2 regions of the Kitasatospora sp. NPDC001119 genome follow, and region 1 is predicted to be linked to the other one. Evidence: riboswitches for the same ligand, from Rfam matches in the RefSeq annotation. Region 1 holds a riboswitch; the other holds the start of a gene.
What was found. Region 1 has a riboswitch for glycine ahead of gcvP (aminomethyl-transferring glycine dehydrogenase). Riboswitches for the same ligand answer to the same signal wherever they lie in the genome.
Positions count from the first base shown of each region.

Region 2: another riboswitch for glycine. It lies ahead of gcvT (glycine cleavage system aminomethyltransferase GcvT); the one in region 1 lies ahead of gcvP (aminomethyl-transferring glycine dehydrogenase).

Region 1 covers NZ_JBSFKI010000009.1:238,370-253,504, forward strand. The annotation lists gene ACWDD9_RS14245 (aminotransferase class I/II-fold pyridoxal phosphate-dependent enzyme) at 1-290, opposite strand, end outside; gene ACWDD9_RS14250 (pyridoxamine 5'-phosphate oxidase family protein) at 325-996, shown strand; gene ACWDD9_RS14255 (FMN-binding negative transcriptional regulator) at 1,011-1,748, shown strand; gene ACWDD9_RS14260 (sugar porter family MFS transporter) at 1,866-3,278, shown strand; gene ACWDD9_RS14265 (dienelactone hydrolase family protein) at 3,336-4,037, shown strand; gene ACWDD9_RS14270 (MFS transporter) at 4,201-5,463, shown strand; gene ACWDD9_RS14275 (HAD domain-containing protein) at 5,564-6,091, shown strand; gene ACWDD9_RS14280 (CPBP family intramembrane glutamic endopeptidase) at 6,069-6,857, opposite strand; gene ACWDD9_RS14285 (glutamate--cysteine ligase family protein) at 6,953-8,458, opposite strand; gene ACWDD9_RS14290 (hypothetical protein) at 8,837-9,409, shown strand; gene ACWDD9_RS14295 (DUF5999 family protein) at 9,822-10,013, shown strand; gene gcvP (aminomethyl-transferring glycine dehydrogenase) at 10,132-13,032, opposite strand; glycine riboswitch at 13,136-13,268, opposite strand; glycine riboswitch at 13,270-13,373, opposite strand; gene ACWDD9_RS14305 (PRC and DUF2382 domain-containing protein) at 13,525-14,793, shown strand; gene ACWDD9_RS14310 (MFS transporter) at 15,010-15,135, shown strand, end outside.
Region 2 covers NZ_JBSFKI010000043.1:5,167-20,301, forward strand. The annotation lists gene ACWDD9_RS36315 (NADPH-dependent FMN reductase) at 1-617, shown strand, start outside; gene ACWDD9_RS36320 (MDR family MFS transporter) at 640-2,253, shown strand; gene ACWDD9_RS36325 (L-serine ammonia-lyase) at 2,323-3,690, opposite strand; gene glyA (serine hydroxymethyltransferase) at 3,852-5,120, opposite strand; gene gcvH (glycine cleavage system protein GcvH) at 5,201-5,581, opposite strand; gene gcvT (glycine cleavage system aminomethyltransferase GcvT) at 5,681-6,802, opposite strand; glycine riboswitch at 7,032-7,133, opposite strand; gene ACWDD9_RS36345 (enhanced serine sensitivity protein SseB C-terminal domain-containing protein) at 7,343-8,146, shown strand; gene ACWDD9_RS36350 (enhanced serine sensitivity protein SseB C-terminal domain-containing protein) at 8,263-9,186, shown strand; gene ACWDD9_RS36355 (ABC transporter permease) at 9,633-10,619, shown strand; gene ACWDD9_RS36360 (ABC transporter substrate-binding protein) at 10,706-12,472, shown strand; gene ACWDD9_RS36365 (ABC transporter permease) at 12,570-13,580, shown strand; gene ACWDD9_RS36370 (ABC transporter ATP-binding protein) at 13,577-14,644, shown strand; gene ACWDD9_RS36375 (ABC transporter ATP-binding protein) at 14,679-15,135, shown strand, end outside.

The DNA of each region.
Region 1 (15,135 bases):
AGGTCGCGGGCGTGCGGCGGGACGGGGATGCGGATCTGGTCGCGCGGGGTGAGCGCGGGCCTGGGCAGGATGCGGCTGCCCTTGCGGCCGGCGGTCTCGATCACGCCGCGGTCGCGCAGCAGCCGGTAGGCGGCGGCGACGGTGTTGGGGTTGACGCCCAGTTCGGCGGCGAGGTCGCGCAGCGGGGGCAGCGCGGTTCCCGGGGCGAGCTGCCCGCTGCTCACGCCCTGCTCGACGTGGGCCGCGATTTCGCTGGCGCGTCGCCCTTTCAGCGGATAGTCTCCTAGCACAAAGCTAAGTATGCACTAGTACATAGAGGATGTCATGTCGGCCAACCCGGAAGAGTCGCCCAGCTACTCCCGCACCCCCAGGACCACCCCCACCCGCTACCGGGACCGGGCCACCTGGGAGCAGGAGGCGATCCACGCCATCCTCGACAGCGCCTACATCTGCCACCTCGGCTTCGTCGTCGACGGCGCCCCCGTGGTCCTGCCGACGATCTTCGCCCGGGTCGGCAGCCGGCTCTACGTCCACGGCTCCACCGGAAGCCGCCCGATGCGCAACGCCTCCGGCGAGCAGGGCATGCCGGTGTGCGTCACCGTCACCCAGGTCGACGCGCTGGTGCTGACCAAGTCCGCGTTCAACCACTCGGTGAACTTCCGCTCGGTGGTCGCCCACGGCACCGCGCACCAGGTCACCGACCCCGAGGAGCTGGACGTCGCGCTCGCCGCCCTGGTCGACCACGCGATACCGGGGCGCTCCGCCGAGGTCCGTCCGGCCAACGCCAAGGAGCTCGCCGCCACCGCCGTCGTCCGGCTGGAGCTGGACGAGGTCTCGGCCAAGACCCGGGAGGACGGCGCCGCCGACGACCCGGAGGACACCGGCCTGCCGTACTGGTCCGGGCTGATCCCGGTCACCACCGTGCACGGCACCCCCGAGCCGCACCCCGGCACCGCCGTCCCGCTCCCCGCGCACCTGCGCGGCTACCCCCGCTGACGGGAGGCCCACCCGTGCTGATCAGATCCTGGGACCGCGGCGACGAGGCCGAGTGGCGCGCCTGGCTGGCCGAGGGCCGCGACTTCGGCCTGCTCGCCGCCAACGGCGGCCCCGGCGAGGGGCCGGTGCTGGTCCCGACGCACTTCCTGCTGGACGCCGACCGCGGCGAGATCCTGCTCCACCTCGCCGCGCCCAACCCGCTGCTGGCCGCCGTCCGGGCCGACCCGAAGGTCACCCTCGCGGTCACCGACGGCTACGCCTTCGCCCCGGGCCACTGGCGCGGCGCACCGGGCACGCCCACCAGCTACTACGCCTCGGTCCACTTCCACTGCACCGCCGAGGTGGTGGAGTCCGCGGCCGGCAAGGCCGAGATCCTCAACCGCCAGCTGGCGCACTTCCAGCCCGAGACCCCGGAGGTCCGGGTGGTGCCCGGCGAGGGCGAGCTGGCCCGGCAGCTGCCCGGCCTGCGCGGGCTCCGGCTGACCGTCGACGAGGTGCGGGCCAAGTTCAAGTACGACGACAAGAAGCCCGCCGAGGCGCAGTACGCGATCGCCGACCGGCTCGCCGAACGCGCCGACGGCCGGGGGCGCGGCCGCGACCAGTACGCCGCCGCCCGGGCCCAGCTGCTCCGCCGTCACCGGCGGCGCACCGACGGGCCGCGGGGCGCCGCCGGCCCCGTGGGCGACGCCCCGCGCGCCGACCTCCCGCGCACCGTCGACCGGCGCACCGAGCGGCCGCGCGCCGCCGACTGACCCCGGATCACCCGGTCGGCCGCCCCCTCGGGCAAGTCGGCCGCCGCGCTGCTCGAATGTGAGACGAGCCCTGCCCACTCGGCGTCAGAGCGGGCCCGTCCACCCCCGGGAGCGCGCGTGTCCTCAGTCAACAGCCAACGGGCGGCCGGCGAGGCCCACCTCGGCCACGTGGTGTTCATCTCGGCGGCCGCCGCCATGGGCGGCTTCCTGTTCGGCTACGACAGCGCGGTGATCAACGGCGCCGTGACGGGCATCCAGAAGCACTTCGGGGTCGGCCACGGCACCACCGCCTTCGTGGTGGCGATCGCGCTGCTCGGCTCGGCGGTGGGCGCGGTGATCGCAGGCCGGCTCGCCGACCGCCTCGGCCGGGTCCGCACGATGCTGCTGGCCGCCGCCCTGTTCGCGGCCAGCGGCATCGGCTCGATGTTCCCGCCGAACATCGAGACCCTCGCCACCTGGCGCGTGGTCGGCGGCATCGCGATCGGCATCGCCTCGGTGATCGCCCCGACCTACATCGCCGAGGTCGCCCCGACCGCGTACCGCGGCCGGCTCGCCTCCTTCCAGCAGATGGCGATCGTGCTCGGCATCACCGTCTCCCAGCTCGCCAACTGGGCCCTCAACCAGGCCGCCGGCGGCGAGTCCACCAACCACCTCGGCGGCATCCAGGCCTGGCAGTGGATGCTCGGCGTCGAGGCCATCCCGGCCCTGGTGTACGGGCTGATGGCGCTCGCCATCCCGGAGTCGCCGCGCTTCCTGATCGCCGACCACCGCGAGGAGCAGGCCCGCAAGGTGCTGGTCGAGGTCGAGGGCGAGGGCGTGGACCTGGACGCCCGGGTCGCGGAGATCCGCTCGGTGCTGGAGTCCAGCCACAAGCCCCGGATGAAGGACCTGATGGGCGGCCGCTTCGGCCTGCTGCCGATCGTCTGGGTCGGCATCGGCGCCTCGGTGTTCCAGCAGTTCGTCGGCATCAACGTGATCTTCTACTACTCGTCCCTGCTGTGGCAGTCGGTCGGCATCAACGAGTCCAACTCGCTGCTGATCAGCCTCTCCACCTCGATCATCAACGTGATCGGCACGGTGATCGCGATGGCCCTGGTGGACCGGATCGGCCGCAAGCCGCTCGCCCTGGCCGGCTCGATCGGCATGGCGGCCGCACTGGGCACCGCCGCCTGGGCGTTCTCCTACCGGGAGGGCACCGGCGACACCGCCACCCTGGACAACACCCACGCCACCGTCGCCCTGGTCGCCGCGCACGTCTTCGTGCTCTGCTTCGCCTTCTCCTGGGGCGTGGTGGTCTGGGTCCTGCTCGGCGAGATGTTCCCCAACCGGATCCGCGCGCTGGCGCTGTCCGTCGCCGCCTCGGCGCAGTGGATCGCCAACTGGGCGATCACCGTCAGCTTCCCGGACCTCGCCGACTGGAACCTCTCCGCGACGTACGTCATCTACGCGGCCTTCGCGCTGCTCTCCATCCCGTTCGTGGCCTTCTGCATCAAGGAGACCAAGGGACGCGCCCTGGAGGAGATGGGCTGACCCGGACCGCCCCGCCGAACTCCCGCCGCTCGCGGCCCGACCCACCGAGAGGAAGCCATGCCTGACCAGGGCGGCTCCCGGCAGAACGTCACCTTCCCGAGCAACGGCCGTACCGCGCACGGCTACCTGGCCCGCCCGCCGCAGGGCGTCGGACCGGGCCTGGTGGTGGTGCAGGAGTGGTGGGGCCTGACCTCGCACATCGCCGACATGGCCGACCGCTTCGCCGCCGAGGGCTTCACCGTCCTCGCCCCCGACCTGTTCGGCGGCGCCACCACCCACGACGGCGCCGAGGCGGCCCGCTTCCGGCGCGAGCTGCCGGTCGACCGGGCGGTGGAGGACCTGGCCGGGGCGGTCGACCACCTGCTCGCGCTGGACGGCGTGGTCGGCGACGCGGTCGGCGTGGTCGGCTTCTGCATGGGCGGCGGCTTCGCCCTGCTGCTGGCCGCCCGGGCCGGCGACAGGGTGGCCGCCGTGGTCCCGTTCTACGGCCTGCCGCCCGACCCGGACTTCGACTACCGCGGCCTGACCGCCCACGTGCTCGGCCACTTCGGCGAGCTGGACGGCTCGATCCCGATGGCCGCCGTGGACGAGGCGGCGATCCGGATCGGCGAGGCCACCGACGTCCGCCCGGAGATCCACTTCTACCCGGCCGGGCACGCCTTCATGAACGACGAGAACCTGATCGGCACCTACGACCCGCTCCAGGCCCGGATCGCCTGGCGCCGCACCGTCACCTTCCTCTGGGGCCACCTCGGCTGACGGGGCCGGAACGGCCGACGGGGCAGCCCTCGACGTTCGGGGCCATCTCGGCCGACGGGGCGGACTCGGCCGACGGGGCAAGCTCGGCTGAAACCCCACCCTCCCGACGCCCCGGTACGACAACCGGATGGACACCCGTACGCCCCCACGGCATAGTCTCCGGGTGCCGACCCCACCCTCACGCCGCTTCGCCTGGGCGAGCCGCAACTTCCGCATCCAGACCGCCGCCACCGTGGTCAGCGGCCTCGGCAACGCCGGCGCCCCCATCGCCACCGCCTTCGCCGTGCTCGGCACCGGCGGCACCACGACAGAGGTCGGCTACGTCACCGCCGCCCGGCTGGTGCCCACCGTCCTGCTGATGGTGGTCGGCGGCACCCTCGCCGACCGCCTGCCGCGCCACCTGATCATGGTCGCCGCCAACGTGTTCAGCGGAGTCTCCCAGGCCGTCCTGGCCGCCCTGGTGCTGACCGGTGACGTCCGGCTCTGGCAGATGCTGGCGCTCTCCGCGGCCGGCGGGGCCGGCTACGCCCTCTACTCCCCCGCCTCCGGCGGCATGATCATGCAGGCCGTCCCCCAGGAACACGCCGCCCGCGCCTTCGCGGTCTTCCGGATGGGCCTCAACGCCTCCCAGATCGGCGGCGCCGCCCTCGGCGGGGCGCTCACCGCCCTCGTCGGCCCGGGCTGGGTGCTCGCCCTGGACGCCCTGTGCTTCCTGGTCGCCGCCGCCCTCCGCTTCTTCCTGGAGCCGGAGAAGGCCCCCGCGTCCTCCGGCAGCAGCATGCTGCGCGACCTGCGCGAGGGCTGGCGGGAGTTCGCCTCCCGCCGCTGGCTCTGGGTGATCGTGCTCCAGTTCTCGGTGCTGGTCGCCTGCATCAACGCGGTGGAGTCGGTGTACGGGCCGACCGCCGCCAAGGAGCGGCTCGGCGGGGCGGGCGCCTGGGGCCTGGCGATGGCCGCCTACGGCGTCGGCCTGGTGGCCACCGGCGTGCTGATGACGCGCTGGCGGCCGCGCCGGATCCTGCTGGTCGGCAACTGGGGGGTCTTCCTGTTCGGCGTGCCCGCCCTGGCCCTCGCCGCCGAGGTGCCGCTGCCGCTGCTGGTCGTCGCGATGTTCCTGTCCGGCGTCGGCGTCACCGTCTTCGGCGTCAACTGGATGGTCGCGCTCCAGCAGGAGATACCCGAGGAGATGTTCTCCCGGGTCACCGCGTACGACGAGCTCGGCTCCTACTCGCTGGCCCCGGTCGGCACCGCGCTGGCCGGCCCCGCCGCCGTGGCGCTCGGCCTGTCGGGCGCGCTCTGGGCGTGCGCCGCCGCCTGTCTGGTGCTCAGCGCGGTCGTCCTGCTGGACCCGCAGGTGCGCCGGCTGAGCCGTCGGGGCACGACGGACGCACCGGTGCCCGTCAGCGAGCCCGCGCCCGCTCCATGAGCCCCCTGTGCGCCCCGCGTGCGCCCGCCCGTGGGCAACCGCCGGTGCGCGGGTGACGTCCGAAGTGTCAGGAAACACCACCGTCTCCGAGGGGCCACCGGTGCCGAAGCCACTGCTGTTCCTGGACGTCGACGGCGTCCTCAACCCGGTCCGCCCCCACCCGGACGCCGGGTTCGACACCCACACCCTGTTCGGCTACACCGTCCTGCTGTCCGCCCGGCACGGCACCTGGCTGCGCGAACTCGCCGGAACGTACGACCTGGTCTGGGCGACGACGTGGGAGGAGAACGCGAACACCCACATCGCCCCGGCGATCGGCCTGGACCCGCTCCCGGTGGTCACCTTCACCGGCTACGTCCCGCAGCCCGGCGACCCGCGCGTCCCGCTGATGGAGCTGTTCTCCGCCGCCAAGTGGGCCCCGCTGCTGCGCTACGCCGCCGGCCGGCCGTTCGCCTGGGTGGACGACGTCATCCCGCCGCGGCTGGTCCGCCGCTCCCGGTTGCGCCGGGACCGCCTGCTGCTGCCCGTCGACCCCGGCGAGGGCCTGGAGCGCCGACACGTCGACCGGCTGCTCGCCCGTCCGCCGCGCGGCCGGGCGCGGTCGCTCAAGGGGTCGGCAGCCAGCTGACGTGCCCGGCCAGCAGCGCGTACCCGACAAAGGCCACCGTGTCGATCAGCGCGTGCGCCACCACCAGCGGCATCACCCGCCCCCAGCGCCGGTACAGCAGGCAGAACACCGCGCCCATCACCATGTTGCCGACCAGCCCGCCGACCCCCTGGTAGAGGTGGTAGGAGCCGCGCAGCACCGAACTCGCCGCCACCGCCGCCGGCCAGGACCACCCGACCTGCCCCACCCGGCGCAGCAGGTAGCCGAGGACGACGACCTCCTCCAGGATCGCGTTCTGCCAGGCCGACAGCAGCAGCACCGGCACCCGCCACCACACGTCCGGCAGCCCGGACGGCGCCACCGTCAGGTTGTACCCGGCCGCCTGCGAGGCCAGGTAGAGCGCCAGCCCCGACCCGCCGATCGCGGCCGCGACGGCGGCGCCCCGGCCCAGGTCGCGCAGCTTCTGCCCGAGGTCGAAGCCCAGTACCCGCAGCGCGACGCCCTCGCGCACCAGCAGGTACCCGACCAGCACCACCGGCATCAGCCCGCGCCCGATGTAGTACAGCTGCCACACCAGGTCCAGCCAGGGCCGCCCGGGCGCCCGCGAGCCGTTCAGCGTGGCGACCTGCTGGCCGAGCTTGAGCGGTTCGGTGAGCGAGCCGGTGAAGCTGATCAGCGCGCTGATCCCGCTGGCCCCGAGCGAGAGGCCGAGGACGATCAGCAGCTCCGCGCCGAACAGCCGACGGGTGGGATTCGCGGTCTCCGGCGCGGTCGGGACGGTGGTCACGGGGGCTCCAGCGGACGGGCGGTCGCTCCGGCCGTCGGCCGACCGCCGGAGCGATCATCCTGACACAGCCGCCGGACCGCCCCGACGGGGAGGGCTCAGCCCACCGGCCAGGTGTGCACCGGCTCGCCGCCGCGCATGAGTTCGGCGTAGCGCCTGGTCATCGCCGCGAGCGCGGCCGGCCGGTCCATCCCGTACTGCTCGCGCAGCCGGTGGAAGGTCGCGGTCTGCCAGGACGCGCCGTTGGTGCGGCGCAGGCAGCGCTGCTCGATGATGCCCAGGTAGCGGTCCCGGTCGGCGGGCTCCACGCCCCACTCGTCCAGCCCCTGGTAGGCCATCGGCAGCAGCTCGTTGAGTACCAGGTCGACCGCGGACACGGTCTGCAGCCCGCCGCCGCGCCCGGCCCGCCCCGAGCGCGGCCACTGGAACACCGCGTCGATGCCGTACCGGGCGCCCTGCTGGAAGTTCTCGTCCGCCCGCTCGAACGGCAGCCGGGTCCAGATCGGCCGGGGCTGCTCGGCCAGCACCCGCACCAGCCCGTAGTAGAAGGCCGCGTTGGCGAGCGTGTCGGCGACCGTCGGCCCGGCCGGCAGCGCCCGGTTCTCCACCCTCAGGTGCGCCACCCCGCCCGCGATGTCGTACACCGGGCGGTTCCAGCGGTAGATGGTGCCGTTGTGCAGCCGCATCTCGGCGAGCCTGGGCGCGCCGCCGGAGGCCAGCACCTTCATCGGGTCCTCGTCGTCGCAGATCGGCAGCAGCGCGGGGAAGTACCGCAGGTTCTCCTCGAACAGGTCGTACGCCGAGTCCACCCAGCGCTCGCCGAACCAGGTGATCGGGCGCACGCCCTGGGCCTTGAGCTCCGCCGTACGGGTGTCACAGGCCTGTTGGAAGAGCACCGGACGGGTCTCCCGCCACAGCTCCCGCCCGAACAGGAAGGGCGAGTTGGCGCCGAGCGCGAGCTGCGGCCCGCAGATCGCCTGGGCCGCGTTCCACACCGAGGAGAACCGCTGCGGGGTCACCTGGAGGTGCAGTTGGAGCGAGGTGGCGGCGGCCTCGGCCACCATGGTGATCGACTCCAGCTGGAGGTGCTCGACGCCCTCGATGTCCAGCGCGATGTCCTCCCCGCGGGCGGCCAGGATCTGGTCGCTGAGCAGGCTGTACCGCTGGTTGTGGCTCATCGCGTCCAGCCCGGTGTGGGCGTGCTCCAGGGTCGGCAGGATGCCCACCATGACGATCCGGGCGCCCGCCTCGGCCGCCTGCCGGTCGGCGTAGCGCAGCCCGGTGTCGATCTCCTCGCGCAGCTCCTCGAACACGTGCCCGCAGAGCCGGTGCGGCGTGATGTTGACCTCGATGTTGAAACGGCCCAGTTCGGTCTGGAAGTCGCTGGAGCCGATCGCGCTCAGCACCTGCGCGTTGTTCATGGCCGGCAGGCCCTGCTCGTCGGCCAGGTTGAGCTCGATCTCCAGGCCCATCACCGCCCGCGGCCGGTCGAAGCGGTCCTCCCGGATCATCCGTCCGAGCACGTCCAGACACGTGTGGAGCTTGCGCCGGTAGAGCTGCCGGTCCGCCAGTTCCGCCCGAGTCGCCACGACCTTCTCGCCCACGGTCCCCTCCTCCAGAGCCACCCCGTCGAGCACCCGGTCGACCGACCGTGCAAGCATGATGCCCACCGCGAAGATCGATACCCGAACGTGCGTACTGGCTTGCAATGCAAGGCATCTGACGGAAAATCAGACGAACTGTGGACTTGCCCGACACCACAGCCTGTGATAAACAGATCACCCTGCGCACCTGTTCGAATTCGCACAGCGCTCCGGCCGGTCCGCCTCGCCCCGAAAGCCCTCGTCGAGGCGGCGACCGCGCCGGCACCGCGATCCTGCACAACCGGACACGGCCCGGCCCCGTCACCGACGACGCGTCGCCCCGCCACGCCGGTATGCCGCACTCGCACGCCGATCTCGCTTGGAGAGGCGGACCCCGCCATGACTCTGCAAACCCCCCAGCCCCCGCCGAGCGCCCTGCGCGCCATCCTGGGCGCGCTCGACTCGGAGACCGCGCTGCGCCAGCCCGCCGCCGCAGCACTGCGCCATCCGACCGGCCCACTGCTCCCCGCCCACCCGCTCGCGGTGCACGTCCTGAACGGCCCGCGCCCGGAGCTGCCGGCCGCCCGCCGCACCGGCTGGCGCTTCCTGATCAAGGACGGCGCCGAGGTGGCCGCCGCCGCCGAGGTGGTGCAGAGCGCCGAGGGCCACAGCTTCTCCCACTTCACCGCCGGCCCCTACCTCGACTCGACGGTCCGGGCGCTGCGCGAGGCCTGGCAGCTCGCCCAGGGCTCCCGGACCCGCCGGCAGCCCCGGCTGCTGACCTTCCCCGGCCAGTACGCCACGGCGCTCTGGCTGCACAACCCCGACGCCGACCCGGACGGCGACCTCCTGATCCCCCTGGCCCCGGCCCCGCTCGGCGTCGCCGCGCACCGCGCCCGGCCCGCCGCCGAACTGCTGCCGCTGCTCGCACGCGCCCCGCTCGCCGGACCGCTGCTGCTCGGCACCTCCTGACCCGCCGACGCCCCACGGGCCGCCGGGCCCACCCGCCCGGCGGCCCTCGACCGCGCCCGCGCGCCCGCTCCCAAACCCTCACCCAAACGGTGACCACCCGTCCGGGCCATTCGGCATGGCCCCAACGGGCCATGTCCCGACTGACCCACCGGTGCGCCTTTTCCCGTCGGCCCCACCTGAACGGGTGATCTCTACCCGGGAGTTGTGGCGCATGTCACGAAATCCCTGCGCGCGGCTCCCGGGATGCCGACACTGGGAACCAGCGTGGAAGGACCCCCTGTCCTACCCACTTGGGCGCCGGCCCACACTTGGCCGGCGCGCGGACAGGATCCGACCACCGCGGCGGCCCCGGACGGCACCACCTCCGGCGACCGCACCACGGGGAGGATCGCAGAGCGAAGCGAGGGTACGCATGTGCCAGCACCGTCCTGAGTGCCCGACGGCCGAGTCCGAGGACCGCGAGGCGGCCGTATCGGTGGCCCGTCACCCGGAGCAGGGCTGGAGCCTGCTCTGCAACGGCGTCGTCCTGTTCGAGGACACCGGCGAACTGCTGCCCGACGGCCGGGTGATCGCCCCGCGCCGCCCCGTCGCCCACGCGGCCTGACCACCCGGTCCGACCGTACGGCGGGGGCAGCCGCCGACCAGCGCAGACGGGCAGGGCCCCGGCGGAGAACTCCGCCGGGGCCCTGCCGTCCGACCCGGACCACCTGGGCCCGGTCGGGTCAGACGCCGTACTCGTCCAGCGGCGGGCAGGAGCAGACCAGGTTGCGGTCGCCGTACGCGCCGTCGATCCGGCTCACCGGCGGCCAGTACTTGTCCGCCGGGTTCACGCCCGCCGGGAAGACCGCCTCCTGCCGCGAGTAGCCGTGCGCCCAGTCGCCGGCCAGCGTGGCGGCGGTGTGCGGGGCGTTGCGCAGCGGGTTGTCGTCGGCCGCCCACTCGCCCGAGCCGACCTTGTCGACCTCGGCCCGGATGGTGATCATCGCGTCGCAGAAGCGGTCGATCTCGTGCAGGTCCTCGGACTCGGTCGGCTCGATCATCAGCGTGCCGGCCACCGGGAAGGACATCGTCGGCGCGTGGAAGCCGTAGTCGATCAGGCGCTTGGCGATGTCGTCCACCGTCACGCCCGTCTCCTTGGTCAGCGGGCGCAGGTCGATGATGCACTCGTGCGCGACCAGCCCGCCCGGACCGGTGTAGAGCACCGGGAAGTGCGGCGCCAGGCGCTTGGCGATGTAGTTGGCGTTCAGCACCGCGACCTGGGTCGCGTGCTTGAGGCCCTCGCCGCCCATCAGCCGGACGTACGCCCAGGAGATCGGCAGGATGGCCGCCGAGCCCCACGGCGCGGCCGAGATCGGGCCCACGCCGGTGGCCGGGCCGGCCTCCGGCTGCAGCGGGTGGTTCGGCAGGTACGGCGCCAGGTGGGCGCGCACCGCGACCGGGCCGACGCCCGGGCCGCCACCGCCGTGCGGGATGCAGAAGGTCTTGTGCAGGTTCAGGTGCGAGACGTCCGCGCCGAACTTGCCCGGCTTGGCCAAGCCGACCAGGGCGTTCAGGTTGGCGCCGTCCACGTACACCTGGCCGCCGGCCTCGTGCACCAGGGCGCAGATGTCGGTGATCTGGGTCTCGTACACGCCGTGGGTGGACGGGTAGGTGACCATCAGCACGGCGAGGTTGTCGCGGTGCTGCTCGATCTTCGCCTTCAGGTCCTCGACGTCCACGTCGCCGTCGACCAGGGTCTTCACCACGACCACGCGCATGCCGGCCATCACCGCGGAGGCCGCGTTGGTGCCGTGCGCCGAGGACGGGATCAGGCAGACGTCGCGCTGGGTGTCGCCGTTGGCGTGGTGGTAGGCGCGCACGGCCAGCAGACCGGCCAGCTCGCCCTGCGAGCCCGCGTTCGGCTGGATCGACACGGCGTCGTAGCCGGTCACCTCGACCAGCTGCTGCTCCAGCTGGCGGATCAGGGTCAGGAAGCCCTGGGCCTGGTCGATCGGCGCGAAGGGGTGCAGCTGGCCGAACTCCGGCCAGGTCACCGCCTCCATCTCGGTGGTCGCGTTGAGCTTCATGGTGCAGGAGCCCAGCGGGATCATGCCGCGGTCCAGCGCGTAGTCCCGGTCCGACAGGCGGCGCAGGTAGCGCAGCATGGCGGTCTCCGAGCGGTGGCTGTGGAAGACCGGGTGGGTCAGGTACTCGTCCTCGCGCAGCAGCGCGGCGGGCAGCGCGTCGGCGGCCTCGGCGACCTCGACGGCGGGGACGCCGAACGCGGCCCAGACGCCGGCCAGGTGCTCGCGGGTGGTGGTCTCGTCGGTGGAGACGGAGATCCGGTCCGCGCCGTCCTGGTGGACGTTGATGCCGTTGGCGCGGGCGGCGGCGGCGATCTCGGCGGCGCGGCCCGGGACGACGGCGGTGACGGTGTCGAAGAACTCGCCGTGCAGCAGCTCGACGCCGCCGGCCCGCAGGCCCTCGGCGAGGGCGGTGGCGTAGCGGTGGGTGCGGCGGGCGATGTCGGCCAGGCCGTCGGGGCCGTGGTAGACGGCGTACATCGAGGCCATCACGGCGAGCAGCACCTGGGCGGTGCAGATGTTGCTGGTGGCCTTCTCGCGGCGGATGTGCTGCTCGCGGGTCTGCAGCGCCAGGCGGTAGGCGCGGTTGCCGTCGACGTCGACGGAGACGCCGACCAGGCGGCCGGGCAGCGAGCGGGCGAACTCGGCGCGCACCGACAGGTAGCCGGCGTGCGGGCCGCCGAAGCCCATCGGCACGCCGAAGCGCTGCGAGGTGCCGCAGGCGATGTCGGCGCCCAGCGAACCCGGGGACTTGAGCAGGGTCAGCGCGAGCAGGTCGGCGGCGACGGCGACGATCGCGCCCAGGCCGTGCGCCTGCTCGATCACCGCGGTGAGGTCGCGGACCACACCGGTGGCGCCCGGGTACTGGAGCAGCACGCCGAAGACGCCGCGCTCGACGATCTCGGCCGGGATGCCCTCGGACAGGTCGGCGACGACGACCTCGACACCGGTCGGCACGGCACGGGTGTTGATCACCGCGACGGTCTGCGGCAGGGTCTCGGCGTCGACCAGGAAGACGCCGCCCTTGACCTTGGTGACGCGGCGGGCCAGCGCCATCGCCTCGGCGGCCGCGGTGCCCTCGTCCAGCAGCGAGGAGCCGGAGGTCGGCAGGCCGGTCAGGTCGGAGACCAGGGTCTGGAAGTTGAGCAGCGCCTCCAGGCGGCCCTGCGAGATCTCCGGCTGGTACGGGGTGTAGGCGGTGTACCAGGCCGGGTTCTCCATGACGTTGCGCAGGATCACCGGCGGGGTGAAGGTGCCGTAGTAGCCCAGGCCGATCATCGGCTGGAGCACCTGGTTGCGGCCGGCCAGCTCGCGCAGCTCGGCGAGGACCTGGGCCTCGGTCCGGCCCGCGGGCAGGTCCAGGGCGGTGATGGAGCGGATCGCCTCGGGCACCGCGGTGGCGGCGAGCTCGTCCAGCGAGCCGTAGCCGACGGACGCCAGCATCTTCTCCTGCGCGGCGGCGTCGGGGCCGATGTGGCGGTTCTCGAAGGGGCTGGCCAGCTCAAGCTCGGTGAGGGTCGAGGCGCCGGTGGGGCGTCCCGCGTTCGGCTGGGCGTTCATGGTGGTCGAGGCCTCCTGGTCACGGACCGGCGGGGGTACGCACGCCGGCCGGCCTCGCCGCTGCGGACAGCGGACGAACCTGGGCGGGCGGACCCGACAGGCCTCCCCCTCTGTCATCGGGACCTGAGAGCTTCACCCGCACGGGGCGCTGTGGGCGCTCCGTCGGCTTGCACCGTCGGTGAGGGTGGTGATCGCCGGCTTCCGCGCCGACGCTCCTGCCCTGCTTTCCAGAGTGACCTACCCCACACGGTACGGATGCCTGAGAGATTCCGGGGAGGAGTTGCTCCTTCGGCGCTCCGACCAGCGGCTTTCGCAGTCGGAGACTCTCCCGAGCGGGCTCTGCGGTCGTCGCCCAGGGTACCAGCGGGAGGCCCCCCGATCACGGGTGCGTCAGGTCGTTCGGGGTCTACGCGCGTCCCCCGGACGGTCCAGCGCGCAGCCCGTCCGGCGCACCCCGCTCGCGTCCGTCCGATTCATGGCTTTTGGTGTGAAGTGGCGGACGGAACGGGTGCTCCGGCCGCCTTCCTGCGGGAGTTCCGCAAGCTCAGCGCACGGGAGGAAAGAGTGCAGACCGACATCGACCCCCGGGACCTCATCGGTCACAAGGCCGTCGACCGCAACGGAGACAAGATCGGCACGGTCGACGAGGTCTACCTGGACGACGCCACCGGCCGGCCCGAGTGGGCCGCGGTCCGGACCGGCATCTTCGGTCGGGACGCCTTCGTCCCGCTGACCACGAGCGAGTTCGCCGGCGACGAGCTCCGGGTGCCGTACGACAAGTCGCTGGTGAAGGAGTCGCCGGACTTCGGCGTCGGCCAGCACCTGTCCCCCGCCCAGGAGCTCCAGCTGTACCGCTACTACGGGCTCGACACCCCGATGGACGGCCGCCCGAGCCACGAGAACGGGAGCCGGCCCAGGCAGGCCGACCTCGACTTCGGCACCACGGCGGCGGCCGCCGCCGCCACGACGACCGCGGCGGCCCCGGCGAAGTCGCTCACGTTCCACACCCCCGAGCGCTCCCCCGAGCCCGTTCCCGAGCCCGCCCCGGCCAGAGCCCCCGTCGCCACCGCCCCGCCCACCGCCGCCGTCACCGCCGCGGTCGCCGACAGCACCAGAACCGCCCCGGAGGCCGACATGCGGATGCTCAGCACCCCCGAGGCCACCACCGCCACCCCGGCGGCCGCCCCCGTCGCACCCACCGTGGAGCCGAGGCCGCAGTCGCAGCCCGCCCCCGCGTCTACGCCCGCCCCGGCGGCGACCGTCGGCGCCGCGCACGCCGACGGCGCCCCGTCCGCCCCCAGCGGCCCGGTCGAGATCACCTGCCGCGAGGAGCGGCTGGAGGTCACCACCGAGTGGCACACCCTCGGCACCGCGAAGCTGCGCAAGTACGTGACGACCGAACAGGTCGAGCGCCGCATCCCGGTGGTCCACGAGCGCGTCCGGGTCGAGCGGATGCCGGTCAGCGACGCCGAGCGCGCCACGCTCAGCGAGAAGGACATCGCCGAGGCCGTCGAGGAGGTCACCCTCCGCGAGGAGCGCGCGGTGGTCCGCAAGTACCTCGCGCCCGTCGAGCGGGTCCGCCTGGTCGTCGAGCGCTACACGACGGAGGAGGTGGTCCGGGAGGAGCTCCGCCGCGAGCACGTCGAGGTCCACGACACCACCGCCACCCAGAACACCTCCCCGGCCGGCTCGACCCCGCCCCCCGCCTCACCCCCCGCCACCGACTCACCCCGCCCGGCCGCACTGCGCCCGCTCGTCTGACACCACCCGCGAAGAGGGGCCCCGGACACCGTCCGGGGCCCCTCTCGCACACCCACCGCAGACGCCCCTCCCCGCCCCCGCCACCCCCACCACGGCCCTTGTCACGTACCCGACCGTTCACCTTTGCCAAAACTTAACCACTCGATATTTGACACTCTGAAGTATCTCCCTGCATGGTTACTTCAGTTCATTCACTATGTACGGGAGGAAGCAACCGTGAGTGAGGCACCACAGCCCACCACCGCGGCCGAGAAGCAGAGCAGCGCCCGGGTCCTGCCGGCCCTCATCCTGGCGATGCTGTCGTTCAGCGTGGTGCAGACCGCGGTCGTCCCGATCCTGCCC
Region 2 (15,135 bases), on a different contig from region 1:
ACGAGCGGACGTCCAGCGAGCAGGCGTCCAACGAGCAGAACCTGAAGGTCGCCGTCCTCGTCGGCAGCACCCGCGACGGCCGCTTCGGCCCGGTGGTCGCCGACTGGCTGCTCGGCCACCTCGAGGCGCGCGGCGACCTGACCGCCGACCGGATCGACCTGGTGGAGACCCCGCTGCCCGTCACCTTCCCGTCCTTCGGCGGCGAACTCTCCCCGGACGACGCCGCGCTGCTGGCCGCCGTGTCGCCCCGGCTGGAGGCGGCCGACGCCTTCGTGATCGTCACGCCCGAGTACAACCACAGCTTCCCGGCCCCGCTGAAAAACGCCATCGACTGGCACAACCGGCAGTGGCACGGCAAGCCGGTCGGCTTCGTCTCGTACGGCGGCCTGTCCGGCGGCCTGCGGGCGGTCGAGCAGCTGCGGGTGGTGATGGCCGAGCTGAACGCCGCCACGATCCGCAACACGGTCAGCTTCCACGGCGCCTCGCAGTGCTTCGACGCCGAGGGCAAGGCGATCGACCCGGCCGCCGACACCGCCGCCAAGACCATGCTCGACCAGCTCACCTGGTGGGCGCAGGCGCTGCGGGACGCCCGCCGGGCCCGCCCGTTCGCGGCCTGAGCCGGGGAAGCGGGTGGACGGCATGGCCACGGAACAGAGCGGGGGCCAGAACAAGGAGCAGGCCGACGAGCGGCCCAAGCCGCCGCTGCTCGGCGTCGTCGGACTGATGCTCGGCATCTTCCTCTCGGCCCTCGACGGCCAGATCATCGGCACCGCGCTGCCGACCATCGTCGGCGACCTCGGCGGGCTGGAGCACCTCTCCTGGGCGGTCACCGCCTACCTGCTGACCTCCGCCGCCGCCACCCCGCTCTGGGGCCGGCTCGGCGACCTGTACGGGCGCAAGGGCGCCTACCAGTGGGCGGTGGTGGTGTTCCTGGCCGGCTCGGTGCTGGCCGGACTCGCCCAGGACATGGGGCAGTTGATCGCCTTCCGGGGCCTCCAGGGGATCGGCGCGGGCGGGCTGATGGTCGGCGCGCTCTCGGTGATCGGGGTGCTCGTCCCCGCCTCCGACCGGGCGCGGGTGCAGTCGGTGGTCGGCGTGCTGATGCCGATCGCCTTCGTCGGCGGACCGCTGCTCGGCGGCTTCCTCACCGAACGGCTGAGCTGGCGCTGGGCCTTCTACGTCAACCTGCCGGTCGGGCTGGTCGCGCTGCTCGCGGTCGGCGTCGGGGTACGGCTGCGGACGGAGCGGGTGCGCGCCCCGTTCGACTGGGCCGGGGTCGCCCTGCTGACCACCGGCATCCTCGCGCTCACCCTGGTGAGCAGCTGGGGCGGCACCGCCTACTCCTGGACCTCCCCGGTGCTCCTCGGCACGGCGCTCGTCGCGGTGGTCGCGCTGGGCTGGTTCGCCCGGACCGAACTGCGCGCCCCCGGGCCGCTGATCCCGCCCGCGCTGTTCCGCGACCGCAACTTCACGGTGGCGCAGATGCTCGGCTTCCTCACCGGCGCGGTGATGATCGCCCTGGTCGGCTACCTGCCGCTCTACCTGCAGCTGGCCCGGGGCGCCTCGCCCACCGCCGGCGGGCTGCTCCTGCTGCCGCTGATGCTCGGCATGATGGGCACCCAGCTGGTGACGGCGCGGCTGATGGGCCGGCCCGGCGGCGAGCGGCGCTACCCGCTGCTGGGCGGCGCGGTCACCCTGGCCGGCGGCGCGCTGCTGCTGCTCCTGCGCACCGACACCCCGATCGCCGTGGCCTCGGCCCTCACGGCCGTCGCCGGGATCGGCCTCGGCCTGGTGATGCAGAGCACCCTGCTGACCTCGATGGGGGCGGTCCGGCCGCAGAACATGGGCGCGGCGATGGGCGTGGTCACGCTGCTGCGGAGCATCGGCGGCTCGCTCGGCATGGCGGCGCTCGGCGCGGTCTACACGGCGCGGCTCACCGACTCCCTCACGGAGCGCCTCGGGGCCGCCGAGGCCGGCCGGCTCACCGGCGGAGGGCTGACCCCGGCCTCCCTCGACGGGCTCCCGGCGGCCGTCCGCGACGCCGTCGGGGCGGCGGTCACCGGCGGCCTGCACGGCACGGTCGTGGGCGGGGTGCTGCTGGCGGCCGCGGCGACGGCCCTCGCCTGCCTGGTGCGCCCGCAGCAGGGAGCGGCCAGGGAGATCAAGCCGCCGAAGCCCGAGCCCGAGCCGACGAAGCCAGACCCGGAGCCGGAGCCGGCCGACACCCCCGCGAAGGCGGCCACGGCCGGGTGATCCGGAGCACGCGCAGGCCCCCGGGCGGAACGGGGGACCGCCCGGGGGCCTGCGGAAAAGCCGGTCAGCTCAGCACTCGATGACGTTGACGGCGAGCCCGCCGCGCGAGGTCTCCTTGTACTTGATCTTCATGTCGGCCCCGGTCTCCTTCATCGTCTTGATCGCCTTGTCCAGCGAGACGTGGTGCCGTCCGTCGCCGCGCAGCGCCATCCGGGCCGCGGTGACGGCCTTGACGGAGGCCATGCCGTTGCGCTCGATGCAGGGGATCTGGACCAGGCCGCCGACCGGGTCGCAGGTGAGGCCGAGGTTGTGCTCGATGCCGATCTCGGCGGCGTTCTCGACCTGCTCGGGGGTGCCCCCGAGGACCTCGGCGAGGCCGCCCGCGGCCATCGAGCAGGCGGAGCCGACCTCGCCCTGGCAGCCGACCTCGGCGCCGGAGATGGAGGCGTTCTCCTTGAAGAGCATGCCGATGGCGCCGGCGGCGAGCAGGAAGCGGACGATGCCGTCGTCGTCGGCGCCCGGGATGAAGTTCAGGTAGTAGTGCAGGACGGCCGGGATGATCCCGGCGGCGCCGTTGGTCGGCGCGGTGACGACCCGGCGGCCGGAGGCGTTCTCCTCGTTCACGGCCATCGCGTAGAGGGTCACCCACTCCATCGCGTTGGCCGGCCCGATGCCCTCGGCGCGCAGCGCGCGGGCACCCGAGGCGGCCCGGCGGCGGACCTTCAGCCCGCCCGGCAGGATGCCCTCGCGGGACATGCCGGCCCGCACGCACTCCTGCATCACGGACCAGATCTCCAGCAGACCGGTCCGGATCTCCTCCTCGCTGCGCCAGGCCTTCTCGTTCTCCAGCATCAGGCCGGAGATCGACAGCCCGGTCTCCCGGCTGAGCCGCAGCAGCTCGTCGCCGGTGCGGAAGGGGTACTTCAGCACGGTGTCGTCGGGCTTGACCCGGTCCGCGCCGATCGCGTCCTCGTCCACCACGAAGCCGCCGCCGACCGAGTAGTAGGTCTTCTCCAGCAGGGTCGAGCCGTCCGCCGCGTACGCCCACAGGGTCATCCCGTTGGCGTGGTACGGCAGCGAGCGGCGGCGGTGCAGGACCAGCTGGGTGTCGGGGTCGAAGTCGATCGGGTGCTCGCCGAGCAGGTTGATCCGCTTCTCGGCGAGGATCCGCTCGACGTCCTTGTCGGCCTGGTCGACGTCGACGGTGCGGGGCGAGGCGTTCTCCAGGCCGAGCAGGACGGCCTTCGGGGTGCCGTGGCCGTGGCCGGTGGCGCCGAGCGAGCCGTACAGCTCGGCCCGTACGCCCGTCACCCGGTCCAGCAGGTCCTCGGTGCGCAGTCGGCGGGCGAACATCCGGGCGGCGCGCATCGGGCCCACGGTGTGGGAGCTCGACGGGCCGATGCCGATGGAGAAGAGGTCGAAGACGCTGATGGCCACGGGGGACGTCCTTGTCTGGTCGCGTGGAAGGACTTGCGGGCAGGGAGGGGCCGACACGGGACGGGGCACCGCGCGCACTTCCAGTGTGCGCGGTGCCCCGGGGTGCCTGGTACGCCGGAGGGGTGAGGCCGGTCACCCCGCCCGAACGATCACCGGAGTGATCAGAGGTTCGGGTAGAGCGGGTACTTCGCGGCCAGGGCGGAGACCCGGGCCTTCAGCGCGTCGGCGACGGTCTCGTCGAAGGCGGGCTTGAGCGCCTCGGCGATGATGTCGGCGACCTCGCGGAAGTCCTCGGCCTGGAAGCCGCGGGTGGCCAGGGCCGGGGTGCCGATGCGCAGGCCCGAGGTGACCATCGGCGGGCGCGGGTCGTTCGGGATGGCGTTGCGGTTGACGGTGATGCCGACCTCGTGCAGCCGGTCCTCGGCCTGCTGGCCGTCGAGCTGGCTGTTGCGCAGGTCGACCAGGACCAGGTGGACGTCGGTGCCGCCGGAGAGCACGCTGGCGCCGGCCTCGGCCACGTCGGCCTGGAGCAGGCGCTCGGCGAGGATGCGGGCGCCGTCCAGGGTGCGCTGCTGGCGCTCCTTGAACTCCTCGGAGGCCGCGACCTTGAAGGCGACCGCCTTGCCGGCGATCACGTGCTCCAGCGGGCCGCCCTGCTGGCCGGGGAAGACCGCGGAGTTGATCTTCTTGGCGAACTCGGCCTTGGACAGGATGACGCCGCCGCGCGGGCCGCCCAGGGTCTTGTGGGTCGTGGTGGTGACCACGTCCGCGTAGGGCACCGGGTTCGGGTGCAGCCCGGCGGCCACCAGGCCGGCGAAGTGCGCCATGTCCACCATGAGCAGCGCGCCGACCTCGTCGGCGATCCGGCGGAACGCGGCGAAGTCGAGCTGGCGCGGGTAGGCGGACCAGCCGGCGATGATCAGCTTCGGCTGGTGCTCCTTGGCGAGGCGCTCGACCTCGGCCATGTCGACCTGGCCGGTCTTCTCGTCCACGTGGTACGCGGCCACGTTGTAGAGCTTGCCGGAGAAGTTGATCTTCATGCCGTGGGTCAGGTGACCGCCGTGGGCCAGGCTCAGGCCCAGGATGGTGTCGCCCGGCTGGATCAGCGCGAACATCGCGGCGGCGTTGGCCTGCGCGCCGGAGTGCGGCTGGACGTTGGCGTGCTCGGCCCCGAACAGGGCCTTGATGCGGTCGATCGCGATCTGCTCGACCACGTCGACGTGCTCGCAGCCACCGTAGTAGCGGCGGCCGGGGTAGCCCTCCGCGTACTTGTTGGTGAGCACCGAGCCCTGGGCCTCCATGACCGCCACCGGGGCGAAGTTCTCGGAGGCGATCATCTCCAGGGTGGTCTGCTGGCGGTGCAGCTCGGCGTCGACCGCGGCGGCGATCTCCGGGTCGAGGGCGTGCAGGGACTGGTTGAGAACAGTCATGGTGTGGTCTTCCCGGGAGGAGGAGGGAAAGGGGCCAGGGCGGGACGGACCGCGGTGCGGCGGCCCGTCCCGTCGGGGGCTCAGCCCTGGGGGTTGGTGAGCGCGTCGTACTCGTCGGCGCTGAGCAGCTCGTCGGTGGCCTCGACGCGCACCTTGAACAGCCAGCCGCCCTCGAAGGGGTCGCTGTTGACGAGGGCGTTGTTGTCCAGGACGTCCGGGTTGACCTCGGTGACCTCGCCGGTCACCGGGGAGAACAGGTCGCTGACCGACTTGGTGGACTCCAGCTCGCCACAGGTCTCGCCGGCGGTCACGGTCTCGCCGACCTCGGGCAGCTGCACGTAGACGATGTCACCGAGCGCGTCCGCGGCGTGCTTGGTGATACCGATCGTGGAGACACCGTCCACGGCGGCCGTCAGCCACTCGTGCTCCTTGGTGTACTGAAGGTGCTGGGGGTTGCTCATGGCGTCATTCTCCAGGATGGGAAGCGGGTACGACGAAGCGGGCCGCCGCGCGGACGGCTGCGACGTGCGCGTATGGGAAAACGGGGGGCGTGCGAGGGGTCAGCGGGCGCGCTTGTAGAACGGCAGCGCCACGACCCTGACGGGCTCGTGCTTGCCGCGCACGTCCACCGCGACGGTGGTGCCGGGGGCGGCGTGGGCGGCGTCGACGTAGGCCATCGCGATCGGCTGCCCCAGGGTCGGGGACGGCGCGCCGGAGGTGATCCGGCCGATCGGCTCGCCCTCGGTGGAGACCACGGTGTACTCGGCGCGCGGCACCCGCTTGCCGTCGGAGACCAGGCCGACCAGCACCTTCGGCGGGTTGGTCTCGGCCGCGGCGGCGGCCGCCTCCAGGGCCTTGCGGCCGACGAAGGCGCCCTCGTTGGTGGTCTTGTCGAAGCGGACGACCCGGCCCAGGCCGGCGTCGAACGGGGTCAGGTCGGTGGACAGCTCGTGCCCGTACAGCGGCATGCCGGCCTCCAGGCGCAGCGTGTCGCGGCAGGACAGGCCGCAGGGGACCAGGCCGCGGTCCGCGCCGGCGGCGGTCAGCGCCTGCCAGACCGGCTCGGCGTCGGCCGGGTGGCAGAAGATCTCGAAGCCGTCCTCGCCGGTGTAGCCGGTGCGGGCGAGCAGCACCTCGCGGTCGGCCACGAAGGCTGGGAGGATCGCGTAGTACTTCAGGCCGGGCAGGTCGGCGTCGGTGGTGTCGGCCAGGATGCCGGTGGCCTCCGGGCCCTGGACGGCGATCAGCGCGTAGGTGTCGCGGTCGTCGGTGACGACGGCGTCGAAGCCCTTGGCACGGGCGATCAGCTCGTCGAGGACCAGCTGGGCGTTGGAGGCGTTGGCGACGACCAGGAAGGCGTCCTCGCGCAGGCGGTAGACGATCAGGTCGTCCAGGATGCCGCCGTCCTCGGCGCAGATCATGGTGTAGCGGGCGCGCAGCTCGCCCAGCGCGGAGACGAAGCCGACCAGGGCGTGGTCCAGCATCTCGCCGGCCTGCGGGCCGGTGACGGTGATCTCGCCCATGTGCGAGAGGTCGAACAGGCCGGCCTTGGTGCGGACGGCGAGGTGCTCCTCGCGCTCGCTGCCGTAGCGCAGCGGCATGTCCCAGCCGGCGAAGTCGGTCATGGTCGCGCCGAGGGCGCGGTGCAGCGCGTCGAGCGCGGTCAGGCGGAGGGACGACATGGCCAGGAACTCCTCGGTCGGGGCACTCAGGGGTGCACGCACCGGACCGGACCCGCTGGGGGCCGACCCTGCGCGCGGGCATGCGGCGGCGTGGGTCTCCCCATCTGTCGTCGAACCTGAGAGCTTCACCGCCCCGCCGCCCGCAGCCGTTTCCAGCTTGGGGGACAGCATGACGGCTTGCACCGTGGGTGGGCGCACGACAGGGCCGGGCGCCGCTTTCCAGATGTGCCTAACCCGTGCGGTAGGGGTGCCTGAGAGATTCCGGGGAGGACTTGCTCCTTCGGCGCCGGCTGTGCCTGAGCGGCACTCCGGGCTCTCCCGCGCGGGTTCGAGCGGCCGGTATGGAGTTGTGGGGGCCCGCGGCGCATGCCGTCGGACGGGCACATCATGGCACGTCCCGGACGACGAGGGGAGGGGGGACCCGGTCACACCGCGCGGGACCCGAACACGAGTCCTGACCGCACCCCCCGCACGCCTCTAGACTGCTGCGCGTCGGTGCGGCAGTGGGCGGCCGACGGCAGAGGGCGGAATCGGCGGCGCATGGGGTACCCGGTGGAGCAGCAGCAGGGGTGGGGCGGACCGGAGGAGGCGCCGGCGGGCGGCTCCTGGCCGGCCAACGAACTGGAGCAGGTGCTGACCGCGGCCCTGGGCGACCCGGGCGCGACCCCACGGGTGTTCGAGGTGCTGGCGCGCAGCCAGGTGTGGGTGCCGCTGCCGGCCGGGGCCGACCCGCAGGGCCAGGCGCTCGACCTGCCGACCATCGAGCTGGGCGGCGACCCGTACGTGCCGGTGTTCTCTTCGCAGGAGGTGTTCCTCCAGCAGGCGCCGGGGATGGCCTTCGCGATCGCGCCGGTGTGGGAGTTCGCCCGCGGACTGCCGCTGGGCCTCGGCATCGCGGTGAACCCGGACGCGCCGGTGGGCCTCCCGGTGCCGCCGCAGGGGGTCGCCGAGCTGCGCCGCGGCCCGCGCGAGGACCGCTGGGAGCAGGCCGAGGGCGCCGCGGAGCCGACCGGCGGCCGGGTGGCGCTGCGCGAGCCGGTGCCGGGCGAGGACCCGGAGCACTTCCTGGCCGCCTGCCGGAGCGAACTGTCGGCGCTGCCCGGTGTGTTGACCGCCCGCAGGGCGCTGGCCAGCATCGAGGGCGAACCGACCGTGATGTTCGTGGGCGTCCAGTTGGACCCGGCGGCCCCGGCCGACCCGGCCGCGGTGAACGAGGCACTCGGGCGAGCGCTGGGAACCGCGCCGCTGCCCGGGGGCGTCCACCTCGTACTGCTCGACCTCGCCGACGACCCGGTGGTCGAGTGGCTGCTCACCCGGGTACTGCCTTTCCACACGCGGGCGTGAGCGGGTCCGGATCAGAGGCACGTCGCCGTGGCGGTGGCCGGTGCCGCGCCATAGGGTGCGTGCAGACGGCCGACGGGTCGGCGGGTTGAGGGAAAGAGGCGCGGCGAGGTGGGCGCATGAGTGCGGGAACGGGAGCGGGCGGTGTGCCGGGGCCCTGGGGCCAGGCACCGGCCGGGCGCCCGGGAGCTGATCCCGGCGCGTTGGAGCGCGCCCTGCGCGACGTCGCGCCGGAGCGCTACGACGCGTACGAGCGGCTGCTGCACGCGCTGGCGGACGGCCGGGTCTGGATGCTGCTGTGGCACGGCACGCCGGGCAGCCCGGACGCGCAGTACGGGAACATGGAGATCAGCGGCCACGGCTACGCGCCGGCCGTCACCTCGCCCGAGCAGCTGACCGCCTCCGGCTGGGCGCGGGCCCACGAGGTCGTCTCCGGCCGGGAGATCGCGGCCTCGCTGTACCGCACCCGCTGGGGCCTGTGGCTCAACCCGCACGCCCCCGGCGGCGGCGTCGGGGTGCCCTGGGCGGACCTCCGGCGGGTCGCCGCGGGCCTGGACCGGCTGCCGGCCGGGCCGTTGAAGCTCAGCGAGCCGCAGTTGAACGCCCAGCCGTTCTTCGCGCTGCTGGAGCGGCAGGCCGCCGAGGTGCGCGCGGTCCGGGCACTGCGCCGGGCCTGGGTGCAGCCCGCGGTGGGGGAGCCGTACCTGGCCATCGGCCTTGACCTCTACGAGAGTTCGCCGCCGGCGGTGGAGGCGGTGCGGGCGCTGATGCAGCGCGCGATCGCGGTGGCCCCGGAGGGGCTCGCGGTGTCCACGGTGGCGATGTCGGACGAGTACGACCCGGTGGCGCTGTGGATGCGCGCCAACGCGCGGCCGTTCTTCGACCGGGAGGCGGGTCGCCCGCCGACCGGCCCGTACCCGCCGGTGCCCCCGCCGCCGTACCCCGGGCAGTCGATGCCGGGCTACGCGTACGGCACCCAGCCGCCGGCGCAGGGCTGGCAGCAGCAGCCGCAGCGGCCGTGGCCCGGCTACCCCGGGCGCTGAATCCCAAAACCCATTCTCCGAAGCCGACTTGATTGTCCGTCAAGTCGGCTTCGATGCTTTCCGGACGAATTTCCGGATGTGCGGCCCGGTCATCTTGACATGGCAGTTACAGCCATGTGAAGAGGTATATGCCGAAGATCGGGGAGGTGCATGCACGCAGATCACAGTTGGGCATCTGTCGGTTGTCAGGGCTGGCGCAAGCCAGTTCGGATGGCAGAGAGTTCTGCGCAACGCACCGCGCGTGCTGGAACCCCACAAAGGTGAGCGCGCACGCCGACAAGCCCGTCCACGCGACGCCCATCCCGCGTGGTGGCAGTGCCTGTGCACGACGCACTGCCGTCAACACCCGCTCCTCCTAAGCACCTCCGCACGTCCGCAGCCGCACCGCCGAAGACGGCGACCGGCACCCGTGGGCCGGCCACCGTCGGCGAGGGGACCAACTGACCATGACATCCGTGACCACCGCCGGGAACGAGCCGGAGGCAGCAGCCGCCGCCGGACCGGCCAAGAAGATCGAGGGCCGCTCCCTCGGCCAGATCGCCTGGACCCGCTTCAAGCGGGACAAGGCCGCCGTCGCCGGCGGCGTCGTGGTGATCCTGCTGATCATGCTCGCCGTGCTGGCCAAGCCGATCGAGTCGATGTTCGGGCTCGACCCGGACGCCCTCCACCAGGACCTGCTGGACGCCGACCTCGGCGGTCTGCCGTTCGGCGACTGGGGCGGCATGAGCCTCGAACACCCGCTCGGCATCGACCCGCTGCAGGGCCGTGACCTGCTCACCCGCGTCATCGAGGGCTCCTGGGTCTCCCTGCTGGTCGCCTTCGGCGCGACCCTGCTGTCCAACACCATCGGCACCGTGCTCGGCATCATGGCCGGCTACTACGGCGGCTGGGTGGACACCGTGATCAGCCGGGTGATGGACGTCTTCCTGGCCTTCCCGCTGCTGCTCTTCGCCATCGCGATCTCGACCTCGCTCCAGGGCGGAGCCTTCGGCCTGCACGGCCTGCCGCTGCACATGCTGGTGCTGATCTTCGTGATCGGCTTCTTCAACTGGCCCTACATGGGCCGGATCGTGCGCGGCCAGACGCTCTCGCTGCGCGAGCGGGAGTTCGTCCACGCGGCCCGCAGCCTCGGCGCCCGCGGCCCGTTCATCCTGTTCAAGGAGCTGCTGCCCAACCTGGTCGGTCCGATCCTGGTCTACTCGACCCTGCTGATCCCGACCAACATCCTCTTCGAGGCGGGGCTGAGCTTCCTCGGCGTCGGCATCCAGCCGCCGCAGGCCTCCTGGGGCGGGATGCTCCAGGACGCGATCCGGTACTACCAGGTGGACCCCCAGTACATGGTGGTCCCCGGTCTGGCGATCTTCGTCACCGTGCTCGCCTTCAACCTGCTCGGCGACGGTCTTCGCGACGCCCTCGATCCCAAGAGCAACTGATCCCGCCGCACATGACCACGCATCATGTGATGCGCCGTCAAGGCTCTCCTTCACCGCCTCCCATCCCCAAGGGGTTGATCTCACCCATGCGTAGGTCCCGTACCGTCGCCCTGACCGCGGCCGCAGCCGCCGCCGTCCTGGTCGTGACCGGTTGCACCAGCTCGTCGAAGGACACCGGTTCCGCCTCGTCCTCCGGCACCGGAGGCGGCTCCGGCGCCAACGCCGCCACCAAGGGCATCGTCAACGCCTCGGACAAGAAGGGCGGGACGGTCACCTACGAGATGAAGGGCACCCCGGACTCGCTCGACCCGGGCAACACGTACTACGCGTACATCTACAACTTCTCGCGCCTGTACGCCCGTCCGCTGACCACCTTCAACCCGGCGCCGGGCGAGGAGGGCAACAAGCTCGTCCCCGACCTCGCCGAGTCGATGGGCCAGGTCAGCGCGGACGGCCTGACCTGGACGTACAAGCTGCGCAAGGGCCTGAAGTACGACGACGGCACCCCGATCTCCTCGAAGGACGTCAAGTACGCCGTCGAGCGCTCGAACTACGCGCTGGACGTGAACTCCAACGGCCCGGTCTACTTCCACGACCTGCTGGTCGACAACGCCACGCCGTACGCCGGTCCGTACAAGGACAAGGAGGGCGGCCTCGACTCGATCGAGACGCCCGACGACACCACGGTGGTCTTCCACCTGAAGCAGCCCTTCGCCGACTTCGACTACCTGGTCAGCGCCCCGCAGACCGCGCCGGTCCCGCAGGCCAAGGACACCGGCTCGGAGTACGTGAAGAAGATCGTCTCCTCGGGCTCCTACAAGTTCGAGTCCTACGAGGACGGCAAGCAGGCCGTCCTGGTCCCGAACACCAACTGGGACGCGAGCACCGACCCGATCCGCAAGCAGCTCGCGGACAAGATCGTGCTCCGGATGAACATCGACCAGTCCACCATCGACAAGGACCTGCTGGCCGGCAACGCCCAGGTCGACCTGGTGGGCGGCGGCGTCGACCCGCAGACCCAGGCGCAGATCCTCCAGAACCAGAAGCTGAAGGCCAGCACCGACAACGCCTACGGCGGCCGCCTGGTCTACATGGCGATCAACTCCAAGCTCGCGCCGTTCGACAACATCGAGTGCCGCAAGGCCGTGCAGTACGCGGTCGACAAGGTCTCGGTGCAGACCGCCCTCGGCGGCCCGATCCGCGGCCAGATCGCCAACACGGTGCTCCCGCCGGACATCCCGGGCCACCAGGACTTCAACACGTACGAGACCAAGGACAACAAGGGCGACGAGGCCAAGGCCAAGGAGGCCCTGAAGGCCTGCGGCAAGGAGGGCGGCATCAACACCGTCCTCTCCGCCCGCACCGAGCGCGCCACCGAGGTCGCCGCGGCCACCTCGATCCAGGCCGCGCTGAAGAAGGTCGGCATCAACGCCGAGATCCAGCAGTACCCGCAGGGCAAGTACCTCCAGGACAGCGCCGGCTCCCCGCAGTTCGCGGCCGAGCACAACATCGGCCTGATGATGATGCAGTGGGGCGCCGACTGGCCGACCGGCTACGGCTTCCTCCAGCAGATCGTCGACGGCCGCACCATCAAGCCGTCCGGCAACAACAACCTGGCCCAGCTGGACAACCCCGCGGTCAACAAGCTGCTCGACGACGCCGCGATCAACCCCGACAAGACGGCCCGCGAGAAGATCTACGGCGACGTCGACAAGAAGGTCATGGACCAGGCGGTCTACGTCCCGCTGACCTACTTCAAGGTCTTCCTGTACCGCCCGGACAACGCCACCAACGTGGTCTCCACCTCGGCGTTCTCGGGCGAGTACGACTACCTGAACATCGGCGTCAAGTAAGAGCCTGGCTCCGCATCCCTGAAGGCAGGTGAAGGCAGCGGCGCCCGCCGCCGTCCGGAAGATCCCGGACGGCGGCGGCCGCCGGAGCCGCCCAACTGTGTTTGCCTACATCATCCGCAGGATCTTCGCGGCGGCGATTTTGCTGCTGGTCGTCAGCGCGGTCACCTTCGCGATCTTCTTCCTGCTCCCGCGCCTCGCGGGCGAGACGGCCGACCAACTGGCCGCCCAGTACATCGGGAAGAACCCGTCGCCGGACGCGATCGCGGCGGTCAAGCAGAACCTCGGCCTCGACCAGCCGCTGTACACCCAGTACTGGAACTTCCTGAAGGGGCTGGTCAGCGGCGCCGAGTACCACTTCGGACCGGAACCGGCCACCTGTCACGTGCCCTGCTTCGGCTACTCCTTCAAGAACCACCTGGAGGTCTGGCCCGAGCTGACCAAGCGGATCCCGATCACCATCTCGCTCGCCGCCGGTGCGGCCGTGCTCTGGCTGGTCTCCGGCGTCGCCACCGGCGTCGTCTCCGCCCTGAAGCCGCGGTCGATCTTCGACCGGCTCTCCATGGGCGTCGCGCTCGCCGGCGTCTCGCTGCCGGTCTTCTTCACCGGCGCGCTGCTGCTCACGCTGTTCAGCTACGAGTGGCCGATCCTGGACAACCTGCACTACGTCGACTTCACCGACGACCCGCTGATGTGGGCCCGCAACCTGATCCTGCCCTGGATCTCGCTGGCCTTCCTCTACTCCGCGCTCTACGCCCGGCTCACCCGCGCCGGGATGCTGGAGACCATGAGCGAGGACTACATCCGCACCGCCCGGGCCAAGGGCCTGGTCGAGCGCAAGGTCGTCGCCCGGCACGGGCTGCGCGCCGCGCTCACCCCGATCGTCACGATCTTCGGCATGGACCTCGGGCTGCTGCTCGGCGGCGCGCTGATCACCGAGCAGGTCTTCTCGCTCCAGGGCGTCGGCCAGTTCGCCGTCCAGGCGATCTCCGACAACGACCTGCCCAAGATCCTCGGCGTCACCCTGCTCGCCGCCTTCTTCATCGTCGCCTGCAACCTCGTGGTCGACCTCCTGTACGCCCTCGTCGACCCCCGGGTGAGGCTCTCGTGACCGACCTCCAGAAGGACCCGGCGGCCGCTCCCGCCCCGGCCGGCGACCCCTTCCTCTCCGTGCGCGACCTGCGGATCCACTTCGACACCGACGACGGCCTGGTCCGCTCGGTGGACGGGGTCAGCTTCGACCTGCACAAGGGGCGCACCCTCGGCATCGTCGGCGAGTCCGGCTCCGGCAAGTCCGTCACCTCGCTCGGCATCATGGGCCTGCACCGCTCCAAGCGGGCCCGGATCAGCGGCGAGATCCGGCTGAACGGCGAGGACCTGATCGCGGCCGGCCCGGACCGGGTGCGCCAACTGCGCGGCCGCGAACTGGCGATGATCTTCCAGGACCCGCTGACCGCGATGCACCCCTACTACACGGTGGGGCAGCAGATCGTCGAGGCCTACCGGGTGCACCACCCCCAGGCCACCAAGAAGCAGGCCCGGACCCGCGCGGTCGAGATGCTCGACCGGGTCGGCATCCCGCAGCCGGACCGCCGGGTGGACGACTACCCGCACCAGTTCTCCGGCGGCATGCGCCAGCGCGCCATGATCGCCATGGCGCTGGTCAACGACCCCTCGCTGCTGATCGCCGACGAGCCCACCACCGCCCTGGACGTCACCGTCCAGGCGCAGATCCTGGACCTCATCCGCGACCTCCAGGAGGAGTTCGGCTCCGCGGTCATCATCATCACCCACGACCTCGGGGTGGTCGCCGAACTGGCCGACGACATCCTGGTCATGTACGGCGGCAAGTGCGTCGAGCGCGGCCCGGCCGAGACCCTCTTCGACGCGCCCGAACACCCGTACACCTGGGGCCTGCTGGGCTCGATGCCGCGACTGGACCGGGAACTCCAGGACCGGCTGGTGCCGGTCAAGGGCACCCCGCCCAGCCTGATCAACGTGCCGTCCGGCTGCGCCTTCCACCCGCGCTGCCCGTACGCCGCCCTGACCGACGGGCGCTCCACGAGCGAGGTCCCGGCACTGGCCGAGGCCGTGCCCGGGCACTTCGCGGCCTGCCACCTGGCGGCCGGCGAGCGGCACCGCATCTTCGCCGAAGAGATCGCGCCCCGGCTGTGAGCCCGGCCTCGTACCACCTTTCTGGAGAGAACCGATGACGGACACTCAGGCGGCTCCGACCCCGCGGTCGGCACCCGCCCCCGGCCGTGAGCCGCTGCTGAAGGTGGCCGGCCTGACCCGGCACTTCCCGATCCGCGGCGGGCTGCTGCGGCGCCAGACCGGCGCGGTGCGGGCCGTCGACGGCATCGACTTCACCGTCAACGCCGGCGAGACGCTGGGCGTCGTGGGCGAGTCCGGCTGCGGCAAGTCGACCATGGGCCGACTGGTCACCCGGCTCGACGAACCGACCGGCGGGACCATCGAGTTCGAGGGCACCGACATCAGCCACCTGAGCGTCGGGGCGATGCGGCCGCTGCGCCGCGACATCCAGATGATCTTCCAGGACCCGTACTCCTCGCTGAACCCCCGGCACACCGTCGGCACCATCGTCGGCGCGCCGTTCCGGCTCCAGAACGCGGTGCCCGAGGGCGGCCTCAAGAAGGCCGTCCAGG